Regions from separate parts of the Neobacillus sp. NPDC093182 genome, predicted to be linked through region 3. Evidence: riboswitches for the same ligand, from Rfam matches in the RefSeq annotation. Region 3 holds a riboswitch; each other region holds the start of a gene.
What was found. A riboswitch is a leader RNA that binds a small molecule or an ion and turns the genes downstream of it on or off. The one in region 3 is predicted to bind S-adenosylmethionine.
Positions count from the first base shown of each region.

Region 1: it holds a riboswitch for S-adenosylmethionine, as region 3 does, so the genes downstream of both, ACIQAA_RS05770 (sugar ABC transporter substrate-binding protein) here and ACIQAA_RS11525 (methionine ABC transporter ATP-binding protein) in region 3, are expected to answer to the same signal.
Region 2: it holds a riboswitch for S-adenosylmethionine, as region 3 does, so the genes downstream of both, mtnW (2,3-diketo-5-methylthiopentyl-1-phosphate enolase) here and ACIQAA_RS11525 (methionine ABC transporter ATP-binding protein) in region 3, are expected to answer to the same signal.

Region 1 covers NZ_JBIVOI010000002.1:235,885-240,607, reverse strand. The annotation lists gene yfkAB (radical SAM/CxCxxxxC motif protein YfkAB) at 101-1,219, shown strand; SAM riboswitch class I at 1,428-1,535, shown strand; gene ACIQAA_RS05770 (sugar ABC transporter substrate-binding protein) at 1,660-2,769, shown strand; gene ACIQAA_RS05765 (threonine/serine exporter family protein) at 2,882-3,643, shown strand; gene ACIQAA_RS05760 (threonine/serine exporter family protein) at 3,657-4,097, shown strand; gene ACIQAA_RS05755 (ion channel) at 4,585-4,723, shown strand, end outside.
Region 2 covers NZ_JBIVOI010000018.1:74,020-78,742, forward strand. The annotation lists gene ACIQAA_RS26485 (PAS domain-containing sensor histidine kinase) at 1-175, shown strand, start outside; gene ACIQAA_RS26490 (carbon-nitrogen family hydrolase) at 213-995, opposite strand; gene ACIQAA_RS26495 (pyridoxal phosphate-dependent aminotransferase) at 1,112-2,290, shown strand; SAM riboswitch class I at 2,369-2,477, shown strand; gene mtnW (2,3-diketo-5-methylthiopentyl-1-phosphate enolase) at 2,552-3,754, shown strand; gene ACIQAA_RS26505 (2-hydroxy-3-keto-5-methylthiopentenyl-1-phosphate phosphatase) at 3,755-4,426, shown strand; gene ACIQAA_RS26510 (methylthioribulose 1-phosphate dehydratase) at 4,420-4,723, shown strand, end outside.
Region 3 covers NZ_JBIVOI010000005.1:162,630-167,352, forward strand. The annotation lists gene ACIQAA_RS11510 (thioredoxin family protein) at 1-204, shown strand, start outside; gene ACIQAA_RS11515 (SCP2 sterol-binding domain-containing protein) at 341-700, shown strand; gene ACIQAA_RS11520 (O-acetylhomoserine aminocarboxypropyltransferase/cysteine synthase family protein) at 720-2,036, shown strand; SAM riboswitch class I at 2,163-2,271, shown strand; gene ACIQAA_RS11525 (methionine ABC transporter ATP-binding protein) at 2,434-3,459, shown strand; gene ACIQAA_RS11530 (methionine ABC transporter permease) at 3,452-4,123, shown strand; gene ACIQAA_RS11535 (MetQ/NlpA family ABC transporter substrate-binding protein) at 4,137-4,723, shown strand, end outside.

The DNA.
Region 1 (4,723 bases), on a different contig from region 3:
TAATAACATAAGTTTTTCTGAAAGACTTTAAATTACCATAATATCCATATTTCAGCTATAATGAAGTGGTTTTTCTAATACTGATTTTAAGGAGTTTACTATGTCCGATTTGAAAAAAATAACCCCTGAAAATGATCCGTGGGAAGCTTATAATGATATAAAGCAATACGGAAAACCTCAGCTTACCAATATTGAATTCACGACTACAACCTTATGTAATATGCGCTGTGAGCATTGTGCAGTAGGGTACACCCTTCAAACAAAAGACCCCGAAGCACTTCCGGTGGATTTGCTTTTGCATAGGTTAAATGAAATTCCAACCCTCCGGTCGCTTAGTATCACAGGCGGCGAGCCGATGCTTTCCCTGTCTTCTATAAAAAATTACGTGGTGCCAATATTAAAGTATGCTCATGAAAACGGTGTTCGGACGCAAATTAATTCGAATTTAACACTCGATTTAGCACGCTATGAATTAATTATTCCTTATTTAGATGTTTTACATATCTCGCATAATTGGGGAACGGCAGATGATTTTGTTGAGGGTGGATTTGCTAGGATGGCAAACAAGCCTGATTACAAGCAGCGTGAAAAGTATTTTACTAGAATGATAGAAAACAGCAGGGAATTAGTGAAGGCTGGTGTAATGGTATCCGCGGAAACAATGCTTAACAAACGAACATTACCTCATCTGGAGAAAATACATCGCCAAATTGTCGATGAGATGCTCTGTCAGCGGCATGAGATTCACCCTATGTATCCAAGTGATTTTGCAAGTAATCTGGAAACGTTATCCCTGATTGAAATTAGGGAAGCTATTCATCATTTATTAGACGTTCGTGATGAAAATGTATGGATGCTTTTTGGAACGCTTCCTTTTTATGCATGTAGCCATAAAACAGAGGATTTAGAACTGTTAACTAGACTTTTTCAAAGTAGAAATGTAACGGTAAGAAATGATCCTGATGGCCGTTCGCGACTAAATGTTAACATTTTTAATGGAGATATAATCGTAACGGATTTTGGTGATACCCCGCCATTAGGGAATGTTCAAAATACCAAGCTGACGGATGCGTATGAAAACTGGCAATCCTCTGCGATTGCTAAGGAATTGAGTTGTCATTGTCCTGCTGTGTCATGTCTTGGTCCTAATATTTTAGTTAAAAATAGTTATTATCAGGATTTGGATTTTTCCAATCTCCAAAATAATATCAGCAAATAAAAAAAGCAGGAGCTCCCTGCTTTTTTCTATAATAATACCGAATTTTCAAATTAAAGAAAGTAAAACACCTATCTTTTGGCAAGTGGAAAGGATAATGTGATGACTACCAATAAGTTTTTCAATTAAAAATATTTAGATAATACTATTGACAAATTGTTAATAGGAGATTAAATTTAGTTTAATACTTTAAACAAGTAAATAATACGTTCTCTTATCAAGAGTGGCAGAGGGACTGGCCCGATGACGCCCAGCAACCGTTCCGGAAGGAATTGGTGCTAAATCCTGCAAAACAAGGAATTGTTTTGAGAGATAAGAGAGGAGTAGTCCTTATTTTGTGATGAAACCTCTCTTTTCTGGAGAGGTTTTTTGTTTTTTCAAAGACCCTCCTAGGAGCAACGTTGGTAGGAACGCACGTAAAACAAAAAAGGGGAGCTTTTAACATGAAAAAGAATTTTTTTAAGAGCACATTTGTATCTGCGATTGCAGCAACACTATTGCTTACAGGCTGTGCTTCTGGAGGAGAAACAAAGCAAGCAACTGGAAATACAACAATTGAGGGAGTTCCGGAGCGTTTTGCAAAAGGGGAACAGCCAAAAATTAAGGTAATTCGAAAAATCGGCGGGGACGATCATACTGCCCAATTCCTAGCTGGTGCCAAGCAAGAGGGTGAAGCGCTAGGGTTCAAAGTAGATGTGTTTACGGCGAATGGAGATACAGCAAAATTTCATGACGCAATTAACCAAGCTTTAAACCAAGACTATGATGGATTTATTATTTCCCATGGTGACGATGATGCGACTATCAATGATGTCAAAAAAATCGTCGATGCTGGAAAAAGCATTGTTGCATTTGACTCCAATGCGAACCTGACAAAAGTGGATGGAGTTACGCTTACTTCACAGGATGATGAAGCGTTGGCCACGCTGGCATTAGAGCAATTAGTGAAAGAAACAAATGGTGAAGCCAATATCGCTTATTTATGGGTGGATGGATTCCCGCCAATGGTTCGCAGGAATAAAGTTTACCAGGATGTTTTAGAAAAGAACCCAGGAATCAAGGAAGTGGAGCGTTTTGGTGTTGCTTCTGCTGACACAAGCGTACAAACACAGAATGCAGTTGCGGCTATGTTGAACAAATATCCAAAAGGTGAACTGGATGCGATTTTTGCCACATGGGATGCTTTTGCGATTGGTGCTGCACGTGCACTTAAGGAAGCTGGAAGAGAAGAAGTTAAGCTTTATGGTATCGATGTTTCGAATGCGGATTTACAAGAAATTCAAAGAAAAGGCAGTGCTTGGAAGTATACTGCTGCAGTGGATCCAAAGGTCATTGGTGCGGTTAATATGAGACTATTAGCAAAGAAACTAGCAGGTGAAGAAACGCCGCAGACATTTGATCTTGAAGCGTCATTAATCTCACAAGAAGACCTTCAAAAGTCAACAGAACCGGTTAATATGGTGAACCTTGCTGATATTATTCCAGGCTGGGGTCAATCAACTGCCTTTGAAGAAGAATGGATGAAGAAGTTAAAAGAACATTATAAAAAATAACATAAAATAGACGCCTGCCTATACGGTTGGCGTCTATTTTATTGATAAAAATAAAGTTTTTGATTAAACTTAGGAAATCATAAAAAGAAAGAGTAATTGTGGTGAAGGTTAGATGGAAAATGAAAAAACACGTACATATGAAATAATGGAAGTATGTTTGCTTGCCGGAAAAATAATGCTCCAAAGCGGTGGAGAAACCTATCGGGTAGAGGATACGATGATGAGGATCGCTGCTGCTTTTGGAATTGAAAATTCACATAGTTATGTAACTCCAACAGGGATTATTTTTTCAGCTGAAGGTACTGAACCAACCAAAACAAAGTTGATACGAATATCAACAAGGTCTACTGACTTGAAAAAGGTAGCTATGGTAAATAGTATTTCACGAAGGATTACTAGCGGCGAATTAAATCTCGAATCAGCTTTAACACTTCTAAAAGAGCTTGACGCCTTAAATGTTACCTTTCCGTTTATGGTTCAGGTTGCGGCTGCCTCCATTGCCAGCGGCTGTTTTATGATTATGTTTATGGGTGAGTGGATTGATTTTATCCCAGCGATGTTATCTGGAGGAGTAGGATATTTCGGCTTTTTATACATTCACCGCTACATACCAGTGAAGTTTTTCTCGGAATTTTTGGCCTCATTCATTATTGGATTACTATCCTTTTTCCTTGTAAAAATAGGAGCAGGACAGCAGCTGGATAAAATTATTATCGGGTCCGTCATGACGTTAGTACCTGGTCTTTTAGTCACTAATGCGGTAAGAGATTTAATGGCAGGACATTTAGTTTCGGGATTATCTAAAGGTGCGGAAGCATTGTTAACAGCATTTGCTATCGGATCGGGAATAGCAGTAGTGTTATCTTTTTTGTAAATGGAGGCTTAATGTGGATATCATTGGACAATTAATCACAAGCTTTATTGCAACAGCTGCTTTCGGAGTCATTTTTAATGCACCGAAGGAGACGTTAGTAAAATGCGGACTTGTTGGAATGGGTGGATGGATTATTTATTATATAGCGGAAAAGTATACAGGTGATTCTGTTTTAGCCACACTTGGAGCCACTCTTTTTGTAGGGATAGTCAGTCAGGAGTTAGCTAAATTCTATAAAACACCGGTCATTATTTTTAGCGTTGCGGGAATCATTCCATTAGTTCCTGGTGGTCTGGCATATGATACAATGAGGAATTTTGTCGAGGACGATTATTTTCAAGCCATGGCATTAGCTGCAAAAGTAACGTTATTATCAGGCTCAATCGCATTTGGTCTTGTTTTTTCAGAAGTTATCAATCAAGTGGTACGGAAAATTAAGGGAGTGAGGTTATAATTAATAAAATTGGACGAAGGCAGAGGAATCATATCCTCTGCCTTCTTTTGCTTTGATCCTAGATGGACCACTATTGTAACTTGTGAATGGTTGTTTCTGATTGTCAGCCATCGCAAGGTAAGTATTTATATATAATAAATGGTATTAAAAGACCAATTTGCCGCGGTTACTCTTCCACCTGATGGTTTTATACCTAAACGACGTAAGCCCTGCCTCTCTTACGTCCTTACGGCTCCGAAGCCGATCCAGCGTGAATAAGTTTTACTTTTAAAACATAAGCAGAATGCCAGAAAAAATTCTTACATTGCGTTATCTATCTATTACAAGTTACATAAAATCTAAAGCACAATTAATAATATTACACCCTGTTGTGTAATATGTCAATATGAAAATTTGGCATGACCATAATAGTGCCTTTCTTTCAAAAAAAGGAAATAGTGAGCCGTAAGTAGAAATTATAGTGATAGAAAAGGAAGGGAGGGGTAAAATGCTCTTTTTTCGAAAATTATTCCATACAGTCTCGCGCTATCGTTATCGAACAATCATTCTGTTTACCTTGCTTTTTATTATTGTAAATGCAGAAATTATGCGAGTATTAGAACCTAAGACCTTTGAAAGCAGCTTGC
Region 2 (4,723 bases), on a different contig from region 3:
TAAAATAAAAAAACTTGGAAAACCGTTTTATACTACTAAAGAAAAAGGTACTGGGCTTGGATTGATGGTCAGTTATCGAATTATCGAGGAACATAAAGGGAGTATTGAAGTTGAAAGTGAAGAAGGAATAGGAACTTTATTTAAGATTAGGATACCATTAAAACATGAAAATTAGGAAAACCACTGCCGATAATTGGAAGTGGTTTTTTTGGCTAGTATAAATCTGGTCTTCTATCTTCAAAAATGGGGATTTGTTTTCGAATATCCTTTACGAGGTCCAACTCAATTACTACAGACAATATTTCCTCATTTGCTCCAGCTTCAGCGATTACTTCTCCCCATGGGTCAATAATCATGGAATGACCAGCGAATTCATTATTTGGATCAGATCCGGAGCGGTTGCAGGCAATGACGAAACATTGATTTTCAATGGCTCTTGCAATTAACAATGATCTCCAGTGCGATAAACGGGGAGCTGGCCATTCTGCAACAACAAATAATGCTTCAGCTCCTTTTGCGGTATGTGCACGAATCCATTCTGGGAAACGAATATCATAGCAAATGACTCCGCCGAAAGACCGATTATCCAATTCAAATAACCCTTTCTCTTGACCTGCCTCGAGGTAAAGATGCTCATCCATCAATTTAAAAAGATGCAGTTTACTATATGATTGGACAAGCTTTCCTTCATTATTGACGATTAGGAGGGTATTTTTAACTCCTTGACCTCCTCGATTTGCCACCGAACCTCCGACAAAGTGAACTTGATATTTTTTTGCAGCTTTCGTTAAAAAATCAATCGTTTTTTCTGCATTCCTGTCTGCAATGGTGTCAAGGCGTGTCAAATCATACCCTGTTGTCCATAACTCCGGTAACACAATAATATCAGGATTTTCTTTCATTGCATTTCCGATAAGTTTTTCTGCGTGTTGATAGTTTTTATTTGGATCTCCAAAGGCAATATCCATTTGCAAACAAGTTATTTTAAATTTCACCCAACTTCACCTCATTTTGAAATTTCGGAATTTTTTCTTTACAAGCTGTCTTAAAAGTTATATCATTTGTGACTAGAATTCAACAACAAAATGTATAAATTAAAGCAGGTGATATGATGAAACAATTTCCAACATCGGAAATTTTAAACAATCTTCCGAAACAGTTTTTTGCTTCTTTAGTAAAAAAGGTAGGGAAATACATTGAAGCAGGCTATGATGTAATTAATTTAGGACAGGGTAATCCCGATCAGGCTACCCCCAACCATATCGTAAAAAAAATGCAGGAAGCAGCCGCAAATCCTGCAAACCATAGGTATTCTCCATTTCAGGGACATGGTTATTTAAAGCAGGCGGCTGCAGATTTTTACAAAAGAGAATATGATGTAACCATTGATCCGGATAAGGAAGTAGCCATTTTGTTTGGAGGTAAGGCAGGATTAGTGGAAATTCCACAATGCCTATTAAATCCAGGTGATACAATGCTTGTTCCTGATCCAGGTTATCCTGATTACTTATCTGGGGTAGCGCTAGCAAAGGCAGAAATGGTAACGATGCCATTACGGGAAAGTAATAATTTTCTGCCAGACTTTAATGAGTTACCTTCTGAGGCGATTGAAAGAGCAAAATTAATGTTCCTTAATTATCCGAACAATCCAACAGGGGCTGCAGCCACAAAGGAATTTTTTGAGGAGACGGTTAAACTTGCAAGCCTTAATGATATTTGTGTGGTTCACGATTTTGCCTATGGGGCAATAGGCTTTGATGGAGATAAGCCAGTCAGTTTTTTACAGATTGATGGAGCAAAAGAAGTTGGCATTGAAATCTATACTCTTTCGAAAACCTACAACATGGCAGGGTGGCGTGTTGGATTCGCAGTAGGCAATAGCAGTGTTATTTCAGCCATTGAGCTTTTACAAGACCATCTATATTGCAGCATATTTGGCGGTATTCAGGAAGCAGCTGCGGAAGCATTAACCGGTCCGCAGGATTGTGTTCGAGAATTGAATAATCTCTATGAGCGCAGGAGAAATGTTTTGATAGAGGGACTTCGTTCTCTTGGCTGGAATGTGACAGCGCCAAAGGGATCCTTTTTTGCTTGGCTAAAGGTACCTGAAGGGCTTACTTCTACTGAATTTGCTGATATCCTTCTGAAGCAGGCACATATTGCCGTTGCTCCTGGGATTGCATTTGGTGAATTAGGTGAAGGCTATGTCCGGGTTGGTTTGCTCACAAGTGAGGAACGTTTAGGAGAAGCGGTTAGAAGAATTAGTAAGTTAGAAATATTTAAAAAATAGCATTGACAAAAAATATAATTCTTGGGATAATGCAAAATATAGTTTATCAACATGATAATAGTAACTAATACGATCGTTTTCTTATCAAGAGCAGGCGGAGGGAAAAGCCCTATGAAGCCCGGCAACCGACTTAACACTTATGTTAGGCACGGTGCTAAATCTTGCAGCACAAGCTGAAAGATGAGAAGATGTTAGTTTGCGATGCTAACCTCTTCTTTTTGGAAGAGGTTTTTTATGTTTCTCTAGAAAGGAAGAGTGAAATTGACTGAATTAATAGCTACATACCTAGTTCACGGTGAAAAAAATCTTGAAAAAAAAGCTGAGGAAATTGCTTTAGGTTTGACTGTCGGTTCATGGACGAACTTACCTGAACTAGAACAGAGTCAATTACGCAAGCACAAAGGCAGGGTAGTTTCGACTGAAGGTTTACAAGAGGATCAGTCGACTATCCGTATTGCATATCCAACCATCAATTTTTCTAATGATATTCCTGCCATTCTGACCACCGTTTTTGGAAAACTTTCATTAGATGGAAAAATAAAATTAATTGATTTACAGTTTGAGGATGAATTAAAAAGCAAATTCCCTGGACCTAGATTTGGTATTGAAGGATTAAGAGAAAAGCTCGGGGTTTTTAACCGTCCGCTATTAATGAGCATCTTTAAAGGAGTTTTGGGGAAGGATATAAATTTTCTAACAGAGCAGTTAAAGCAACAGGCTCTTGGCGGTGTTGATTTCGTAAAGGATGACGAAATTCTTTTTGAAAATGAGCTGACTCCATTTGAAAAAAGAATAACAGAAGGCAAAAAAGTGTTACAGGAAGCATTTGAACATACCGGACATCGTACCTTGTATGCGGTAAATCTAACAGGCAGAACATCGCAGTTGAAGGACAAAGCTAGGAAAGCAAAAGAGCTTGGTGCAGACTTGTTACTTTTTAATGTTTTTGCTTATGGATTAGACGTTTTACAAGAGCTGCGTGAGGATGATCAAATTTCCTTACCATTAATGGCTCATCCTGCTGTAAGCGGGGCTTTAACATCATCATCCCATTATGGTCTCTCGCATTCCTTGTTATTAGGTAAGCTTCTTAGACTTGCAGGTGCTGATTTGTCATTATTTCCATCACCATATGGAACAGTGGCATTAGAGAAATCCTCTGCCATTTCAATCGCAGAGGAATTAGTTAAAACAGATACTATAAAGCGGTCGTTTCCTGTCCCATCGGCAGGCATACATCCTGGGTTAGTGCCGCTGTTGATTCGGGATTTCGGAATTGAATCTGTCATTAACGCTGGAGGCGGCGTTCATGGGCATCCAAATGGTGCGCGCGGCGGCGGACTTGCATTCCGACAAGCAATTGAAGTGAATCTTCAAGGGAAGACCTTAGCAGAAGGAAGAGAGCAATATCCGGAGCTAAAGAGTGCATTACAGTTATGGGGAAATGCAGAGGTGTCAGAATAAATGAAGCCTGTCATCTACTGTGATTTTGATGGGACGATTACCGAGAGTGATAACATCATTGCAATCATGAAAAAATTTGCACCACCTAATTGGGAGCAAATTAAAGATCAGATTTTATCACAAAAGATCTCTATTAGTGAGGGTGTAGGCAAATTATTTTGGGAATTACCTAGCAGCCAAAAAGATGAAATTACAAAATTTGCAATTGAAAACGCCAAGATACGCAAAGGGTTTTCTGAATTTGTCCAGTTTGCTAGAACAGAAAATATTCCTTTTTATATTGTCAGCGGCGGGATAGATTTCTTTGTTTATCCGATTCTTGAAAAATACGGCCCGTTTGAAGGGATTTATTGTAACCACAGCGATTTTTCAGGAGAAAACATAAGAATACTTTGGCCATATACCTGTGATTCTTTATGTGAAAATGAATGCGGATGCTGCAAACCTAGTATTATACGAAAGTTAAACCAAGATGAAGATATCTTTACAATCGTAATCGGTGACTCCGTAACCGATCTTGAGGCAGCGAAACAAGCTGATTTTGTACTGGCAAGAGATTTGTTAGAGGAAAAATGTGCTGAATGGGGTTTAAACCATAAAGGTTTTATTACTTTTTTTGACTGTATAGATGAAATTAAAAATCAGATTGAGGTGAAGAGGACATCATGTTAGAGGAAAAATGGCAGGAGTTAGCAGATATAAAGGATGAACTAGCTGAGCGCGATTGGTTTATGGGAACAAGCGGCAACCTTGCTATTAAGGTAAGTGATAATCCTCTGCAATTTCTGGTGACGGCGAGTGGTAAGGATAAACGCAAACGTACAGAAGAGGACTTTTTGTTAGTAGACGAATTTGGGCATGCAGTAGAAGAAACTCACTTAAAGCCTTCAGCAGAAACATTGCTTCACGTCGAAATCTATCGAAAAACCAATGCAGGCTGCAGTCTCCATGTTCACACCATAGATAATA
Region 3 (4,723 bases):
AGAATGCTCCAAGTCATAGAAAATATGGTTGATGTGAAAATAGGGAAAATGAATCTGAATTTTTATCCTGAGCTGGCAGAAAAATTTCAAATTGAAAGTGTTCCCTGCCTGCTTTTTATAAAGGATGGAGAACTGGTTGAGATGATTTATGCATTCAACTCTGTTCCTTTCTTATATGAAAAAATTAAACAATTATTACGATAAAACAGATGCCGATTGATGCGTCTGTTTTTTTTTTATTTCTCATCAAAAGCAGAAATTTGTCGGTAAAATTATAAAGGAATTCTACTTAACTGACTTGAATATATAACAGAATGGAGTGGAATCGGAGTGATGGAAAATGGAAGAAATGATACAGATTTTCCTTGCTGCTATCAAGAACAACGGTCACGTTCTCAAGTTGATTGAAAAATTGGAAGGTCTAACAATAAAGCTGGTTTGCGAAGGTCAAGAGGACTTCCTCATGTTTCATCGTGGCGAGGTTATTTTCCTTGTTGATTCTACCGACAGGGCTGTCACGTGCGATATAAGTGGTCAACGGGATTCCATTTATAGTCTGCTTGAAGGAAAAGAAAAATTAAGAAATCTTATTAACAACGGACAGCTAAAAGTTAAAGCTCCATTTCGTACCATTTTACTTATCGAATCAATCTTTTATTTAACCAAGTCAGAGGAACGGTATAGAAAATTTATTTCATAATAATTGAGGAGTGTTTAGTATGGGGGAAAATCATAAAAAATATCGTTTTGAAACGTTGAGTGTTCATGGAGGGTTAGCACCAGATCCAGTAACAGGAGCAAGAGCAGTACCAATCTACCAAAATAATGCCTATCAATTTAAGAATACCGAACATGCGGCAAATCTTTTCGCCTTGAAAGAGACCGGATACATATATACTCGAATCCACAACCCGACAACAACCGTTTTTGAAGAAAGAGTTGCCTTGTTAGAAGGCGGCGTTGGAGCCCTTGCAGTAGCAAGTGGAATGGCTGCGATTACCCTGGCAATATTAAATATTGCAGAAGCTGGTGATGAGATTGTTTCAGCTTCAACATTATATGGGGGTACCTACAATTTATTTGCCGTTACACTCCCGAAATATGGGATTAAAGTTAAGTTTGTAGATCCCGAAGATCCAGAAAATTTCCGTGCGGCTATCAATGAAAAAACAAAAGCGGTGTTTGCCGAAACGATTGGGAATCCGTCTTTAAGAATCCTTGATATTGACAAAGTTGCGGATATCGCCCACGCGGCAGGAGTTCCATTAATTATTGATAATACATTTGCTACACCGTACCTTTGCAGACCAATAGAATATGGTGCTGATATTGTTATTCATTCAGCAACGAAATGGCTTTTAGGGAATGGTACAACAACGGGAGGAATTATTGTAGACGGTGGTAGGTTCGACTGGAATTCACCTAAATTCCCAGGTTTTACAACTCCAGATCCAAGCTATCATGACCTTGTTTATGCTGAAGCATTAGGTGCTGCTGCCTATATTATTAAAGCGCGCGTACAACTTTTACGTGATTTAGGACCTTCTTTAAGTCCACAAAACGCTTTTCAGTTTACACTTGGACTAGAAACACTTCATGTTCGAATGAAGGAGCATGTAGCCAATACGAAGGAAGTAGTTGAGTACTTAGTCAAGCATCCTGCTGTTGAGTGGGTATCCTATCCTGGTCACGCTTCTCATCCTGATTATGAATTGGCAAGCAAGTATTTGCCTAAAGGTGCCGGGTCGATGATCGTTTTTGGAATCAAAGGCGGCAGAGAAGCCGGAGCAAAATTAATTGACTCCATTAAACTTTTCGCCCATGTAGCGAATGTTGGCGATGCGAAAAGCTTAATTATTCACCCTGCCAGCACTACTCATCAGCAGCTTGATACAGAAGGACTGAAGGCAGCTGGAGTTTCTGAGGATTTAATTCGACTCTCCATTGGTATTGAAAATGTAGAGGATTTAATTGAAGACCTAGAAGCAGCGATTGAGACCGCCACAGGTGTCGCTTCTTTAAAAGCAAAAGCCTAAAAAAGTTTATTCAAAATTTGAAGAAAATTTCGTTGACATCACTTTTTATCCATGTTACGATAATTTTCGTACTAAAATAATTTCTTTAATCAATGAACGTACTAATTGAATATAGATTGCTTTTAACTCTTATCAAGAGTGGTGGAGGGATGTGCCCGATGAAGCCCGGCAACCGTCAATATTATTATTGAAATGGTGCCAATTCACACAAAGCGGATGCTTTGGAAGATGGGAGAAAGGTCCTTATTTATGATGCCTTTCTGCCTATGCAGAAAGGCTTTTTAATTTTTCTACTATAGAATGTTTTTCTGGAATCAATCAAACCCTATATTTAAGCAGTCCGCTCTAATTGAAATTGTTGCAACTACACATTTTATTGGATAAAGAAGGTGATGGAATGATTTCTATAAAAGATGTCCGAAAGGTTTTCCCTTCTAAACAGGGGCAGCTGAAGGCAGTTGATGATGTTAATTTAGAAATACAAGAAGGGGAAATTTTCGGGGTAATCGGTTATAGTGGTGCGGGGAAAAGTACCTTAATTCGAATGCTTAATGGACTAGAGCTCCCGACAGAAGGATCTGTTACCGTTGCTGGCCGTGTTATTTCAAAAATTAAGGGCAGTGAGCTTCGGAAAGCACGCCAGGAAATAAGTATGATATTTCAGCATTTCAATTTGCTTTGGTCAAGAACGGTTAGCGAGAATATCTCGTTTCCTTTGGAGATAGCTGGCGTGGGTGGTTCTGAAAGACAAAGAAGAGTAAATGAATTGATTAAATTAGTGGGTCTTGAAGGAAGAGAAAATGCTTACCCGTCCCAGCTTAGCGGCGGTCAAAAACAACGTGTTGGAATTGCGCGGGCACTGGCCAACAATCCCAAAGTACTGCTTTGCGATGAAGCAACTTCAGCCCTAGACCCACAAACTACCGATTCTATTTTGGATTTGTTAGTTGATATCAATAAAAGGCTGGGATTAACAATTGTCCTGATCACTCATGAAATGCATGTCATCCGTAAAATCTGTCATCGGGTAGCGGTTATGGAAAGTGGCAGAATTGTGGAGCTTGGACAGGTGTTAGATGTGTTTAAAAACCCGCAGCAGAAGATTACGAAGCGTTTTGTTCAACAGGTTACCGAGCCAGAAGAAACAAAAGAAACGGCTGAGCATTTGTTAGAGCACTGTAAGACTGGACGGGTGGTACAATTAACGTTTATTGGTGAAGCAGCAGAGCAGCCAATTATTACGAATTTAATTCGAAATAATAATGTCACTGTTAATATCCTGCAGGGAAAGATCTCGCAGACTCAAAGCGGATCCTATGGATCGCTGTTTATTCATCTAGACGGTAATGACACGGAAGTCGATAAAGCAGTAGACTACATTCGTTCTCAACAGGTGGGAGTGGAGGTGGTTACGAATGAATGAGGAACGTTACTTTCAGGATATTGATTGGGAAGAAATGTGGGAGGCTACACTTCAAACCTTATATATGACAGGGATTTCTGTAGTCGCAACATTTATTTTAGGTATTTTACTTGGTATGCTGCTTTTCTTAACCTCAAAAGGGAACATTTGGGAGAACCGGCCAGTAAACATCGTAATCAGTGCAATTGTTAATATATTTCGCTCCATTCCCTTTATTATCTTAATTGTATTATTAATACCATTTACTATGTTCCTTGTTAAAAGCATGATCGGTGAAAATGCGGCTCTTCCAGCATTAATCATAGGTGCTGCGCCATTTTATGCAAGAATGGTTGAAATTGGTCTTAGGGAAATAGATAAAGGTGTAATTGAAGCAGCTAAGTCCATGGGGGCTACAACGAGCACGATTATCTGGAAGGTGTTACTTCCTGAATCAATGCCAGCCTTAGTATCAGGCATTACAGTTACCGCGATTGCGCTTGTAGGTTATACGGCCATGGCAGGAGTCATCGGTGCGGGAGGATTAGGAAACCTTGCATATCTAGAAGGGTTCCAGCGAAATCAGAATGATGTAACATTAATCGCGACTATCATTATTTTGATCATTGTGTTTGTAATTCAGTTTATCGGTGATATTATCACTTCAAAATTAGATAAAAGATAAAGGAGAGGGCAACATGAAAAAATTATTCAGTTTCGTTTTAGCATTATCATTCGTATTATTATTAGCAGCATGCGGTACTTCCGAAGAGAAGTCAACAGGTGGAGATGAAAAAGCAGAAACAACGGAATTAGTGGTAGGGGCATCTAATGTTCCTCACGCAGAAATCTTAGAAGAAGCTAGTGCGCTTTTAGAAGAAAAAGGTATCGAATTAAAGATTGAAACTTTCCAAGATTATGTATTACCAAACAAGGCATTGGATTCTAAAGAACTTGATGCAAACTATTTCCAGCACATTCCATATTTAACAGCTCAAATTAAAGAAAATGGTTATGACTTTGTAAACGCTGGCGGTATCCACATTGAGCCAATCGGAGTTTACTCTAAAAAATACAAAGATTTAAATGATTTACCTGATGGTGCACAATTAATTATGAGTAACTCTGTAGCCGACCATGGACGTCTTCTTTCCCTTCTTGAGGCAGAGGGATTAATTAAATTAAAAGAGGGCATTGATAAAACAACCGCAACAACGGAAGATGTTGTAGAAAATACAAAAAACCTTAAGTTTGATACAAATTATGAAGCAGCATTATTACCACA